DNA from 3 places in the Paenibacillus sp. FSL H7-0357 genome. Region 2 is predicted to be linked to each of the others. Evidence: a T-box and tRNA genes for the amino acid it is inferred to sense, from the RefSeq annotation. Region 2 holds a T-box; the other regions hold tRNA genes.
The links. A T-box is a leader RNA that pairs with one kind of tRNA and senses whether it is charged. The one in region 2 lies ahead of metG (methionine--tRNA ligase), so its partner is inferred to be a tRNA-Met.

Region 1 (4,605 bases), 2.4 Mb from region 2:
TTACTTAAAAAAGCGGTATCCAAATCTGTTAACGGAGCGAAGTTCGGGCTACAAGACAAATACGCCGTAATCGAAGAGCTACGTGACCAGCATGGCGTTACCCGCCTATTAGCTATTGCAGGTGTATCTCGAGCAAACTACTACAAGTGGCGAGGTACACAGGCTCAGCGGATTGAAGCCCATGCGCAGGAGCACGCAATTAAAGAGCATATGGTGGCCGTTCACTTAGCCCATCCCTATTTTGGATATCCTCGAATGCGAACAGCCCTGTGGGAGGCCGGCTACCTCGTCAACCACAAGAAGGTGTGGCGGCTCATGAAAGAACTGTCGATCCAGTCGGTCATTCGAAAGAAAAGGAATCGCTCGAGCTATGCTCCTTCCGTGGTCTATCCTAACCGATTAAAGCGCCAGTTTCATGCGACAGCTCCTCAACAGAAGCTGGTAACCGACATTACGTATATCTCAGACGGCACGCGCTTTTATTATCTGTCCGCCATTCAGGACCTGTTTAACAATGAAATTGTGGCCTGGCAGATCTCAGAGCGAAACGACGTAAAACTCGTCCTGGATACAGTTGAACAGTGGACACGAAAAAGAGACGTGTCTGAAGCCGTACTCCATTCGGACCAAGGCTTCCAATACACGTCTCAGGCGTACAACACACGATTAGAGGCATTCAGCGTCAAGGGCAGCCACTCTCGCAAAGCAACCTGCCTAGATAACGCCTGCATCGAATCCTTCTTTTCGCATCTGAAGACAGAAAAGTTGTACCTTCACCAGTTTAAGTCAGAAGCAGAGATTCATCAAGCCGTCGAGGAGTATATCTACTTTTATAATTACCAACGTTTCCAGGCGAAACTCAAACAGCGCGCGCCGATCGAGTATCGGCACGCGCTGGCTGCTTAGCTTTTTTTCATCTGTCTTCTTGACAGGGGTATGACCATATCGCAGGCTTTTTTTGTGGTTTATTCTGTTAAGCGGGTGATGGGAATCGAACCCACGCTATCAGCTTGGAAGGCTGAAGTTCTACCATTGAACTACACCCGCATAGGTGTACAATCGGGATGACACGATTTGAACATGCGACCCCCTGGTCCCAAACCAGGTGCTCTACCAAGCTGAGCTACATCCCGTTAATATTAAAAATGGCGCGCCCTGAGAGATTCGAACTCCCGGCCTTTTGATTCGTAGTCAAACGCTCTATCCAGCTGAGCTAAGGGCGCAAAATCTATATGGAGCGGACGACGGGAATCGAACCCGCGACCCTCGCCTTGGCAAGGCGATGCTCTACCGCTGAGCCACGTCCGCAAAAACATGGTGCGCGTGAAGGGACTTGAACCCCCACGTCGTAAAACGCCAGATCCTAAGTCTGGTGCGTCTGCCATTCCGCCACACGCGCACACTTTAAAGAAATGGTGAGCCATGAAGGACTCGAACCTTCGACACCCTGATTAAAAGTCAGGTGCTCTACCAACTGAGCTAATGGCTCTCATGAAAATGGCTGGGGATATAGGATTTGAACCTATGCATGACGGAGTCAAAGTCCGTTGCCTTACCGCTTGGCTAATCCCCAATATTTATAATTAGCTAAAAACACGGAACAGGGCGGATACTCTGCACTTCGTTGCGAGATTGCAAAGTAATTCTTGCGAAGCTTATACTTCTGATCCCTGATGCCATACTAATGGCGGAACCGACGGGATTCGAACCCGCGATCTCCTGCGTGACAGGCAGGCATGTTAGGCCAACTACACCACGGTTCCAAATTGGTTGCGGGGGCAGGATTTGAACCTGCGGCCTTCGGGTTATGAGCCCGACGAGCTACCGGGCTGCTCCACCCCGCGTCAGTAAAAGTTATTGTTCCCTTTCGGTCCCAGAAAAACACCTGGAATCCATTGCGAAGCTTCAGCTTCTTAGGGAAATGTTATGGTGGAGGCTGAGGGGATCGAACCCCCGACCCTCTGCTTGTAAGGCAGATGCTCTCCCAGCTGAGCTAAGCCTCCATGATATGACCCGTATGGGATTCGAACCCATGTTACCTCCGTGAAAGGGAGGTGTCTTAACCCCTTGACCAACGGGCCATGCTTGTTGAAAATTTGTGGCGGAGAGAGAGGGATTCGAACCCTCGAGACGCTTGTGGCGCCTACACGATTTCCAATCGTGCTCCTTCGGCCAAACTCGGACACCTCTCCATAATGGCTCCCCGAACAGGACTCGAACCTGTGACAACTCGATTAACAGTCGAGTGCTCTACCAACTGAGCTATCAGGGAAAATGGTGGGCCTTAGTGGACTCGAACCACCGACCTCACCCTTATCAGGGGTGCGCTCTAACCAGCTGAGCTAAAGGCCCTTCTACCGTATACAAATATTAAGGGCAAAAAAAATACCACAGTGTGTGTGGTTGTCCGCTTGGCGGCGTCCTACTCTCCCAGGACCCTTCGGTCCAAGTACCATCGGCGCTGGAGGGCTTAACGGTCGTGTTCGGGATGGGTACGCGTGGAACCCCTCCGCTATCGCCACCAAACGGGCATTTACAGCGTAAATGCTTCAGGAACCTTAATTCCTGAAAACTGAATCCGAAACGAATCTGCGTCTTTACTAGTTGGATAAGCCCTCGACCGATTAGTATTGGTCAGCTCCATGCATTGCTGCACTTCCACCTCCAACCTATCTACCTCGTCGTCTTCAAGGGGTCTTACTAATTGGGAAATCTCATCTTGAGGGGGGCTTCACGCTTAGATGCTTTCAGCGCTTATCCCGTCCGTACGTAGCTACTCAGCCATGCTCCTGGCGGAACAACTGATGCACCAGCGGTACGTCCATCCCGGTCCTCTCGTACTAAGGACAGCTCCTCTCAAATTTCCTGCGCCCACGACAGATAGGGACCGAACTGTCTCACGACGTTCTGAACCCAGCTCGCGTACCGCTTTAATGGGCGAACAGCCCAACCCTTGGGACCTACTTCAGCCCCAGGATGCGATGAGCCGACATCGAGGTGCCAAACCTCCCCGTCGATGTGGACTCTTGGGGGAGATAAGCCTGTTATCCCCAGGGTAGCTTTTATCCGTTGAGCGATGGCCCTTCCATGCGGTACCACCGGATCACTAAGTCCGACTTTCGTCCCTGCTCGACTTGTTGGTCTCGCAGTCAAGCTCCCTTATGCCTTTGCACTCTTCGAATGATTTCCAACCATTCTGAGGGAACCTTTGAACGCCTCCGTTACTCTTTAGGAGGCGACCGCCCCAGTCAAACTGCCCGCCTGACACGGTCCCCGTACCCGATTAGGGCACTAGGTTAGAACCTAGATACGATCAGGGTGGTATCCCAACGGCGCCTCCGCAGAAGCTTGCGCTCCTGCCTCTACGGCTCCCACCTATCCTGTACAGATCGTACCCAAATTCAATATCAAGCTGCAGTAAAGCTCCATGGGGTCTTTCCGTCTTGTCGCGGGTAACCTGCATCTTCACAGGTATTAAAATTTCACCGGATCTCTCGTTGAGACAGCGCCCAAGTCGTTACGCCATTCGTGCGGGTCAGAATTTACCTGACAAGGAATTTCGCTACCTTAGGACCGTTATAGTTACGGCCGCCGTTTACTGGGGCTTCGGTTCACAGCTTCGGATTACTCCTAACCGCTCCCCTTAACCTTCCAGCACCGGGCAGGCGTCAGCCCGTATACTTCGCCTTGCGGCTTCGCACAGACCTGTGTTTTTGCTAAACAGTCGCTTGGGCCTTTTCACTGCGGCCCCCTCGGGCTATTCACCCTACCGAGGCACCCCTTCTCCCGAAGTTACGGGGTCATTTTGCCGAGTTCCTTAACGAGAGTTCTTCCGCGCGCCTTAGAATTCTCTTCTCGCCTACCTGTGTCGGTTTGCGGTACGGGCACCTTCTCCTGGCTAGAGGCTTTTCTTGGCAGTGTGAGATCATGACCTTCGCTACTATAATTTTCGCTCCCCATCACAGCCCAGCCTTACGGTGTGCGGATTTGCCTACACACCAGCCTCACTGCTTAGACGGACATCCATCAGTCCGCGTCACTACCCTCCTGCGTCACCCCATCGCTCATAGCGGATTACGGTGGTACAGTAATTTCAAACTGTTGTCCTTCGACTACGCCTTTCGGCCTCGCCTTAGGTCCCGACTTACCCTGAGCGGACGAGCCTTCCTCAGGAAACCTTGGGCTTTCGGCGGATCAGATTCTCACTGATCTTTTCGTTACTCATACCGGCATTCTCACTTGTATGCTGTCCAGCGCTCCTTACGGTACACCTTCAACCTGCATACAACGCTCCCCTACCCCAGATGCAAAGCATCTAGCCATAGCTTCGGTGGTGTGTTTAGCCCCGTTACATTTTCGGCGCAGAGTCACTCGACCAGTGAGCTATTACGCACTCTTTCAATGGTGGCTGCTTCTAAGCCAACATCCTGGTTGTCTGTGCAACTCCACATCCTTTCCCACTTAACACACACTTGGGGACCTTAGCTGATGGTCTGGGCTGTTTCCCTTTTGACAATGGATCTTAGCACTCACTGTCTGACTCCCGGCAAGAAGTTAATGGCATTCGGAGTTTGACTGAGCTTGGTAACCCTTGCGGGCCCCGCA
Region 2 (4,605 bases):
TCGGCTTTTTTGGAGAGACGGTACCAGTTATTGTGTTCCTGCATTGATAGTTTCAATGAATTCATAATCATAGTAGAACTGAGCCGCCGCCTCTGCTCCGAAATCGTTGTAAATGATCAGCCTCTTGTCGGGTAAATTCCAGTAATACCGTTGAAAATTGGCATCATTGCTATACTGCCCTACACCGTAGATGCCCGCGTATTTCTCCGACAGCTTCCGGACGAGTGCTGCTCTGGCCTCTTGATCCTGTATATAATAGATGTAACCGGCGCCGCCTAACTTGTGGTTCTGCTGTTCCGGGAACAAATAGTACACCCAAGCATCGTCAAATTCCGGTGACGGATATTTATATTGCAGAATCTTTAGAGTACCATCACCGAGCTCTTTAAAATCCAACGTTTCGCTTTCCCTCACCTCGGTAATGCTCATTCCCCAGTCGGCGCTACGAAAGGAATGCTTCATTAGAAAAGAAGAAGAAGGCAGAAAAAGCAATATACATAATATTGGAACTAGAGTTAGAGTTTTTCTCATAGTTTCACCTTTAAATAGAATTGAATTCATCCCGAATATAAGCGGAACTTACAGGCGGAGGCTGCCTCCTACATAATAAACTCATCCTCCGCCATATGGCCAGCAGGTATTATAAGGATTAGTTACTTAGCATCTGGCTCTCCAGCCGGGCTGTTTCCTCTTCAATCCGTACAGTATCAATGCGTTCGAAGAGCAGCTTCAGTTCATTGATGGTCTGTCCTGCCGGAACAGAGGACTGCTGCCATCCAGCCTCATCAAGGGACAAGAAGGTACGGAGCTCATCACAGGAAAAAGGAATGAACGGATTCAGCAGATTAGCCAGATTAGCAATGATCTGTACGCAGGTGTAGAGGGTATCTCCGCAGGCATTGCGGTCTTCTTTGATCTGCAGCCAGGGTTTCTGTTCATCAAAGTATTTATTGGCTTGGCGAATATAACCAAAGATAAACTCCAGACCCTCCTTAAAACGCCCGGATTCGATCAGCCTGCCGGCTTCGGTGTATAAGGTGTCGAAGTTCGCTCTCCACTTAGGTTCCAGTATTCCGTCCGGCACACAACCCCCGAAGGCTTTATTTATGAAGGCCAGGCTGCGGTTTACAAAATTGCCGAAGGCGCCGAGCAGCTCGCCATTATGGCTGTGGATGAACTCCCTCCAGGAGAAGTCGGTATCACGTTTCTCGGGGCCGTTCGCAATCAGGAAGTACCGGATTGAATCCGGCTGATAGCGGCTGAGAATATCCGGTAACCAGACCGCCCAGTTGCGGCTGGTAGAGAATTTCTGACCTTCCAGCGTCATGTATTCGCAGGCAAACAGACGGTCAGGCAAATGCAGTCCGCCCACTCCCAATAGTATACCCGGCCAAATCAGACTATGAAAAGGCACGTTGTCTTTCCCATGCACATAATAAGCGGTTGTCTTGCCATCCTCATCGACGCTGTCGCGATTCTCCAGCCAGAAATCCTCCCAACGGTTTCCTGTCTCTGCGGCCCACTGCTTGCTGGCGGACAGATAGCCGCTGACCGCTTCGATCCATACATAGATTTTTTTGCCGGTAAATCCGTCTGCCGGCACATCCACGCCCCAATCGAGATCACGGGTAGCCGCGCGGTCTTGAAGTCCCTCTTGCAGATAACGCTGAGTCAACCGGACGGCATTATCCCTCCAGCCCCGAGATGATTCCGCATAGTCTGCCAGTTCCTTTTGATAGCTCGAAAGTGAAAGATAGTAATGCTCTGTAGGCCGCAGCACCGGAGGGGTTCCGCAGATTTTACAGGATCTGTCCAGCAGATCAGACGGGTCGAGCAGGGTGGAGCAGTAATCGCACTGATCGCCGCGTGCCTGCTGCCCGCAGACCGGACACGTTCCCTCCACGTACCGGTCGGGTAGAAACCTCTGATCCTGCTCGCAGTAGCACTGGAGCGTTGTCTTTTTGTACAGGTGCCCGTTGTCCAGAAGTTTAAGAAACAGCTCACGAACGACCGTGTGGTGGGTTTCCTGATCTGTGCGCGTGTATAAATCGTAAGTAAAACCAAGCTTGCCGAAGCATTCCACAAATTCCTCATGATAGCAGTCGGCGAATTCGCCCGGCGTTACGCCCTGTTTGGCTGCCTGGACAGCAACCGGTGTTCCATGGCAATCGCTGCCGGACACATACAGCACCTGATCACCTTTAGCCCGGTGGTAGCGGGCCAGAATGTCACCGGGCAGAATGCTTGCCAGTCTTCCCAGATGCAGAGAGCCATTGGCGTAAGGCCACGCCCCTCCGATAAAGATATTGGACATTTTATCTCCTCCTAAAGTTTTGTGAGCGTTACTCCCAGATTGTCCTTCGAACAAAACTCGCTTCGAAAGCATATGCTCAAGTTTTGTGAGCGTTACTCCCAGATTGTCCTTCGAACAAAACTCGCTTCGGAAGCATATGCTCAAGTTTTGTGAGTGTTACTCCCGGATTTCCCATCGAACAAAACTCGCTCCGGGAGCATTTTTGGGCAACAAAAAAGACTCCCGTCCCCAAAAGGGACGAGAGCCTGTGCTCACGTGTTACCACCCAACTTCATCAATGCCTTGCGGCATTCACCTCTTCAGGTACGTCCGCTGTTCGCGGGTATACCCTAGCACGATAACGGATGCGGGTTCCGGCGCAGCCTACAACCCTCCTGGAGGGGTTCGATGCGCAGCTCAGAGACCATATTCCCTTGGATTTTCTTTGCTCCTTTTCAGCGGCTGGAGCTCTCTGTGAAAGATTGGCCAAGGTACTCTTTCTCTTCTTAGCTTTTGTGGTTATCCTAATTAATGGTTATCTTACGTGAGGAACGCGGTAAAAGTCAAGCGTTTAATGTGGTTTTTGAATCTGGATTCACAAAGACCGCTAATCAGTTTAATAACCTCACGAATCGTCAAAGCTGTGTAGAGCAGAAGACGATAGGAGGGAAAGAGATGCGCAGAATTAAGATATGGGAAGCGGTAGTGTGTTTAATGCTGCTCCTGACGGCAGTTGGATGTGCTTCGTCCTATCAGGCGCCGAGTGTTGTGGAGATCCAGAGCATGACTGGCTTGGATGGAAAGCCTGAAGGTTTAGACAGCCCTTTATCGCCTGTATTGGAGGATGTATACGACCGCTCGATTTCCACTGAGGTCTATTCGGTCGAATAATGGCGCTCTTCACAGAGTAATGAAAATTCTGTATAATGGGTCAACTATCGTTTTTATATTAAGAGAGGAGACCTGTGGAAGTATGGCGGCGGAAATCGTACATGTAACGACAGATGAACAGCTCCAGATGGGACTGGACATCCGCAAAAAAGTATTTGTTGAAGAGCAAAAGGTACCGGAAGAAGAGGAAATTGATGAGTATGATGCAATCGGCGACAATGTGCATCATATCTTGCTGATGGATGAGGGTCTCCCGGTAGCTACCGGAAGATTGATTTATTATAAAGCAGGCACTGCGAAAATGCAGCGTATCGCAGTCGACAAAGACTACCGCAGCAAGGGATACGGGCGTATCCTGCTGTTGGCGCTGGAGGAGCTTGCCCGTGAGCTGGGCCTCGAATCATCCATCCTTGATGGACAATGCCAGGCGGAAGCCTTTTATAACAAACTGGGGTATGAAGTGATCTCTCCAGAGCCATTCTATGATGCAGGTATTTTGCATGTGAGAATGCAGAAAACGCTGTAAACCTCAAAGTACATATTCTTTCGTTAGCGGGGCAAGCTAGAGTTGAGCCTAATGGCCAATCCAAGCGCGAAGGAGTAGATCCTAAGTGATGAACAATGAACGCGAACGGTTTACAGCGGCCCAAAGAAACGGTGACGGTGATCTGATGAAGTTCCAGACCTCTTCAGGACGAGTACTGGACTACCAGCAGGCGCTGCAGGAGGTTCAAGCGGGAAGTATAGCCGGAGTGAATGTGTTCAAAGGCAGAGATGGCGAACTATACATCCGTGGCGATGCGGATGGCGATCCCACGAATAATCTGGATCAGCTGCCGCAGTTCTAAAACCGCATAGATAAGAACAGCCGGACAGGCAGTGTCAGTTGACACTGCCCATCCGGCTTTTTTTGCAGCTTCAAGGTTATAAACTGCGGTTAATAAAGATACGGGAAACTGAACCTCAAAGCTCATATATCTCATGCTGAACAAGAAACTCCATTTCTCCGGTCATCCCCTCAAATTCAGGCTTCCGGTCGCTGTAGTGCATTAAATAGATTAGCTTGCGTACATCATCAGGCAAAGACATCAGTTCCCGGAGTGTAGTATGAACCTTACCCGATCCGCTGAGCTCACAGTCGTGAAAAATCTTCCGGACGCCATGCTTGCGGACAAGCTTGATCAGCAGCTCAGGCTGGAAGGTCATATCGGCGCTGTAAAAGATATCGTCATTCAGCAGCAGCGAGTAGCTGTCCCGGCCGCGAATATGCGGGGTGCGAATCAATTGCAGTGTAATTTCCGGGGAAAGGGTATAAGACTCACCTGGACGCAGCGCAGTTACATTGAACATTTCTTCGAGGGAATCTGCACGGCCTTCCTTTGAGTGAGCGCTCTTGCGGATGTGATCCCACAGCGGTTTGA
Region 3 (4,605 bases), 3.3 Mb from region 2:
GAGCACTGATTGGGTGCGGGGCCCGCAAGGGTTACCAAGCTCAGTCAAACTCCGAATGCCATTAACTTCTTGCCGGGAGTCAGACAGTGAGTGCTAAGATCCATTGTCAAAAGGGAAACAGCCCAGACCATCAGCTAAGGTCCCCAAGTGTGTGTTAAGTGGGAAAGGATGTGGAGTTGCACAGACAACCAGGATGTTGGCTTAGAAGCAGCCACCATTGAAAGAGTGCGTAATAGCTCACTGGTCGAGTGACTCTGCGCCGAAAATGTAACGGGGCTAAACACACCACCGAAGCTATGGCTAGATGCTTTGCATCTGGGGTAGGGGAGCGTTGTATGCAGGTTGAAGGTGTACCGTAAGGAGCGCTGGACAGCATACAAGTGAGAATGCCGGTATGAGTAACGAAAAGATCAGTGAGAATCTGATCCGCCGAAAGCCCAAGGTTTCCTGAGGAAGGCTCGTCCGCTCAGGGTAAGTCGGGACCTAAGGCGAGGCCGAAAGGCGTAGTCGAAGGACAACAGTTTGAAATTACTGTACCACCGTAATCCGCTATGAGCGATGGGGTGACGCAGGAGGGTAGTGACGCGGACTGATGGATGTCCGTCTAAGCAGTGAGGCTGGTGTGTAGGCAAATCCGCACACCGTTAAGGCTGGGCTGTGATGGGGAGCGAAAATTATAGTAGCGAAGGTCATGATCTCACACTGCCAAGAAAAGCCTCTAGCCAGGAGAAGGTGCCCGTACCGCAAACCGACACAGGTAGGCGAGAAGAGAATTCTAAGGCGCGCGGAAGAACTCTCGTTAAGGAACTCGGCAAAATGACCCCGTAACTTCGGGAGAAGGGGTGCCTCGGTAGGGTGAATAGCCCGAGGGGGCCGCAGTGAAAAGGCCCAAGCGACTGTTTAGCAAAAACACAGGTCTGTGCGAAGCCGCAAGGCGAAGTATACGGGCTGACGCCTGCCCGGTGCTGGAAGGTTAAGGGGAGCGGTTAGGAGTAATCCGAAGCTGTGAACCGAAGCCCCAGTAAACGGCGGCCGTAACTATAACGGTCCTAAGGTAGCGAAATTCCTTGTCAGGTAAATTCTGACCCGCACGAATGGCGTAACGACTTGGGCGCTGTCTCAACGAGAGATCCGGTGAAATTTTAATACCTGTGAAGATGCAGGTTACCCGCGACAAGACGGAAAGACCCCATGGAGCTTTACTGCAGCTTGATATTGAATTTGGGTACGATCTGTACAGGATAGGTGGGAGCCGTAGAGGCAGGAGCGCAAGCTTCTGCGGAGGCGCCGTTGGGATACCACCCTGATCGTATCTAGGTTCTAACCTGGTACCCTAATCGGGTACGGGGACCGTGTCAGGCGGGCAGTTTGACTGGGGCGGTCGCCTCCTAAAGAGTAACGGAGGCGTTCAAAGGTTCCCTCAGAATGGTTGGAAATCATTCGAAGAGTGCAAAGGCATAAGGGAGCTTGACTGCGAGACCTACAAGTCGAGCAGGGACGAAAGTCGGACTTAGTGATCCGGTGGTACCGCATGGAAGGGCCATCGCTCAACGGATAAAAGCTACCCTGGGGATAACAGGCTTATCTCCCCCAAGAGTCCACATCGACGGGGAGGTTTGGCACCTCGATGTCGGCTCATCGCATCCTGGGGCTGAAGTAGGTCCCAAGGGTTGGGCTGTTCGCCCATTAAAGCGGTACGCGAGCTGGGTTCAGAACGTCGTGAGACAGTTCGGTCCCTATCTGTCGTGGGCGCAGGAAATTTGAGAGGAGCTGTCCTTAGTACGAGAGGACCGGGATGGACGTACCGCTGGTGCATCAGTTGTTCCGCCAGGAGCATGGCTGAGTAGCTACGTACGGACGGGATAAGCGCTGAAAGCATCTAAGCGTGAAGCCCCCCTCAAGATGAGATTTCCCAATTAGTAAGACCCCTTGAAGACGACGAGGTAGATAGGTTGGAGGTGGAAGTGCAGCAATGCATGGAGCTGACCAATACTAATCGGTCGAGGGCTTATCCAAGAAGTAAGACGCAGATTCGTTTCGGATTCAGTTTTCAGGCGATCAAGCCTGATATGTAATATTCCCTGATAGCTCAGTTGGTAGAGCACTCGACTGTTAATCGAGTTGTCACAGGTTCGAGTCCTGTTCGGGGAGCCATATGGAGAGGTGTCCGAGTTTGGCCGAAGGAGCACGATTGGAAATCGTGTAGGCGCCACAAGCGTCTCGAGGGTTCGAATCCCTCTCTCTCCGCCACAATTTTTTACAGGTATGGCCCGTTGGTCAAGGGGTTAAGACACCTCCCTTTCACGGAGGTAACATGGGTTCGAATCCCATACGGGTCACCATTTCTTCACTTGATTTCATCTAGTGAAATTGCTACAATAACAATTGTTCGTTTATGGAGGCTTAGCTCAGCTGGGAGAGCATCTGCCTTACAAGCAGAGGGTCGGGGGTTCGATCCCCTCAGCCTCCACCATTGTAACTTTTAAATGAATACTTTTCTTACTGACGCGGGGTGGAGCAGCCCGGTAGCTCGTCGGGCTCATAACCCGAAGGCCGCAGGTTCAAATCCTGCCCCCGCAACCAATTTGGAACCGTGGTGTAGTTGGCCTAACATGCCTGCCTGTCACGCAGGAGATCGCGGGTTCGAATCCCGTCGGTTCCGCCATCAATACCTTAACAAACTTATATGGCTCGGTAGCTCAGTCGGTAGAGCAAAGGACTGAAAATCCTTGTGTCGGGGGTTCGATTCCCTCCCGCGCCACCATTTTCTTTAACTGAATATGCCGGTGTAGCTCAATTGGTAGAGCAACTGACTTGTAATCAGTAGGTTGGGGGTTCAAGTCCTCTCGCCGGCACCATCTGTGGAGGCTTAGCGAAGTGGCCAAACGCATCAGACTGTAAATCTGCTCACGTACGTGTTCGGTGGTTCGAATCCATCAGCCTCCACCATCTTTAGGGGCATAGTTTAAAGGTAGAACAACGGTCTCCAAAACCGTTGGTGTGGGTTCAATTCCTGCTGCCCCTGCCAATGAAAATTTTAAAGCTTAATATGGCGACCGTGGCGAAGGGGTTAACGCACCGGATTGTGGTTCCGGCATTCGTGGGTTCGAGACCCATCGGTCGCCCCATTTCTTTAAAACAGGATTGGCAAATTGTTAGTAACAGCTTCATATGGCGACTGTGGCGAAGGGGTTAACGCACCGGATTGTGGTTCCGGCATTCGTGGGTTCGAGACCCATCAGTCGCCCCATTTTTTTCTAAAATGTTATTGGGGATTAGCCAAGCGGTAAGGCAACGGACTTTGACTCCGTCATGCATAGGTTCAAATCCTATATCCCCAGCCATTTTGCGGACGTGGCTCAGCGGTAGAGCATCGCCTTGCCAAGGCGAGGGTCGCGGGTTCGATTCCCGTCGTCCGCTCCATTTTGTGGCGCCATAGCCAAGTGGTAAGGCAAAGCTCTGCAAAAGCTTTATCCCCAGTTCGAGTCTGGGTGGCGCCTCCATTATTTTTTGAACTGATTGTTATCATTATCTATACGCCGGCGTGGCGGAATGGCAGACGCGCTCGACTCAAAATCGAGTGGGAAACCGTGGAGGTTCGAGTCCTCTCGCCGGTACCAACTACAACCTTTAGAAGTCCATTGATATTATATCAATGGACTTTTTTGTGTATTTATTAAGTGCAAAATCGAACTAAACAGCTGCCTCGCTGTGTATATACTATGACAGTTATTCAACAAGCCATATTTAGAAGCCGTTTTATAATCCTTTTTTCTCTTGCAGGTGGCCTGCTATCATACCCGATCCTCCTTCGGTTAGCAGCCCACAATCCTACCATTTATACTAAATTACAGCATATTAAAACATGATTCAATGCGTTAAAGTGTTGAAGTTATTTGTCATATCTAATTGCTGCGAATACATCAATGATCGGAGGTAGGCAATAATTTGAATTTTGGGTATCTTGTATGCTCGTCCGATTTTAAAGTGAGGGATTCGATTCGCTTGTAGCGGTGGGCCGAGCGCATAATAACAAGGCATTACTATGCTTTCATCTCCATAAGGTGAAGGATAAGTGTTATTTCAAGCTGCTGATGGTAAGTCAGCATCATAGCTTCAACGTTATGACGAAGCTCTCCCTCATCCGAGCGGGCTGCCCCCAATACCGTGACGTTGGCCGGGCAGAAGTATCATAATCCCCTTCTCTGGTTATGGCGATTCATCCGACCACAGGATGATTTTAGCCGGAGCAGTGGTCGCTCAAGCCCCGTTTTGGGACTGTCACAGCGCTTCCGCTTCGTCGCTTCTGGTTTTCATATGATGATTGCTTCCTGTTATATAAATGGGGATTAGGAGAGTAAAGGGCAACTGTTTCCTGAAAATTTTCTCAAAATAGATTAAAATAGAGTGTGTGAAAACAAGAACTGGCCCTGTGTAGTAAGATACACAGAGCCAGTCCCTTTTTTATGCGTAGTGACTAAGATCTAAGCGACGAACTACCATGATCTAGGCAATCGTCATCTGCTGTTTGCACGCCGGTTCCATTTCATTTTGCGTACTTAATAATAACTGGCTCATAACGAGCAATTAAATGCTGATAACCTC

Region 1: it encodes a tRNA-Met, which carries the amino acid that the T-box ahead of metG (methionine--tRNA ligase) is inferred to sense. The anticodon was not compared.
Region 3: it encodes a tRNA-Met, which carries the amino acid that the T-box ahead of metG (methionine--tRNA ligase) is inferred to sense. The anticodon was not compared.

Annotation. Positions count from the first base shown of each region.
Region 1 covers NZ_CP009241.1:919,571-924,175, reverse strand. The annotation lists gene H70357_RS04140 (IS3 family transposase) at 1-906, shown strand, start outside; gene H70357_RS37020 (transposase) at 1-70, shown strand, start outside; tRNA gene H70357_RS04135 (tRNA-Gly) at 977-1,047, opposite strand; tRNA gene H70357_RS04130 (tRNA-Pro) at 1,060-1,133, opposite strand; tRNA gene H70357_RS04125 (tRNA-Arg) at 1,147-1,223, opposite strand; tRNA gene H70357_RS04120 (tRNA-Gly) at 1,234-1,308, opposite strand; tRNA gene H70357_RS04115 (tRNA-Leu) at 1,316-1,399, opposite strand; tRNA gene H70357_RS04110 (tRNA-Lys) at 1,414-1,489, opposite strand; tRNA gene H70357_RS04105 (tRNA-Gln) at 1,499-1,573, opposite strand; tRNA gene H70357_RS04100 (tRNA-Asp) at 1,686-1,763, opposite strand; tRNA gene H70357_RS04095 (tRNA-Met) at 1,768-1,844, opposite strand; tRNA gene H70357_RS04090 (tRNA-Val) at 1,928-2,003, opposite strand; tRNA gene H70357_RS04085 (tRNA-Glu) at 2,010-2,081, opposite strand; tRNA gene H70357_RS04080 (tRNA-Ser) at 2,100-2,192, opposite strand; tRNA gene H70357_RS04075 (tRNA-Asn) at 2,197-2,272, opposite strand; tRNA gene H70357_RS04070 (tRNA-Ile) at 2,276-2,352, opposite strand; rRNA gene rrf (5S ribosomal RNA) at 2,410-2,526, opposite strand; rRNA gene H70357_RS04060 (23S ribosomal RNA) at 2,605-4,605, opposite strand, start outside.
Region 2 covers NZ_CP009241.1:3,269,845-3,274,449, forward strand. The annotation lists gene H70357_RS14090 (hypothetical protein) at 28-429, opposite strand; gene metG (methionine--tRNA ligase) at 650-2,314, opposite strand; T-box leader at 2,545-2,810, opposite strand; gene H70357_RS14100 (hypothetical protein) at 2,969-3,184, shown strand; gene H70357_RS14105 (GNAT family N-acetyltransferase) at 3,267-3,710, shown strand; gene H70357_RS14110 (DUF3892 domain-containing protein) at 3,796-4,032, shown strand; gene H70357_RS14115 (MBL fold metallo-hydrolase) at 4,148-4,605, opposite strand, start outside.
Region 3 covers NZ_CP009241.1:6,594,232-6,598,836, reverse strand. The annotation lists rRNA gene H70357_RS29140 (23S ribosomal RNA) at 1-2,016, shown strand, start outside; tRNA gene H70357_RS29135 (tRNA-Asn) at 2,079-2,154, shown strand; tRNA gene H70357_RS29130 (tRNA-Ser) at 2,158-2,250, shown strand; tRNA gene H70357_RS29125 (tRNA-Glu) at 2,268-2,342, shown strand; tRNA gene H70357_RS29120 (tRNA-Val) at 2,398-2,473, shown strand; tRNA gene H70357_RS29115 (tRNA-Met) at 2,507-2,583, shown strand; tRNA gene H70357_RS29110 (tRNA-Asp) at 2,588-2,665, shown strand; tRNA gene H70357_RS29105 (tRNA-Phe) at 2,689-2,764, shown strand; tRNA gene H70357_RS29100 (tRNA-Thr) at 2,783-2,858, shown strand; tRNA gene H70357_RS29095 (tRNA-Tyr) at 2,864-2,949, shown strand; tRNA gene H70357_RS29090 (tRNA-Trp) at 2,955-3,028, shown strand; tRNA gene H70357_RS29085 (tRNA-His) at 3,053-3,128, shown strand; tRNA gene H70357_RS29080 (tRNA-His) at 3,175-3,250, shown strand; tRNA gene H70357_RS29075 (tRNA-Gln) at 3,270-3,344, shown strand; tRNA gene H70357_RS29070 (tRNA-Gly) at 3,349-3,423, shown strand; tRNA gene H70357_RS29065 (tRNA-Cys) at 3,430-3,503, shown strand; tRNA gene H70357_RS29060 (tRNA-Leu) at 3,539-3,620, shown strand.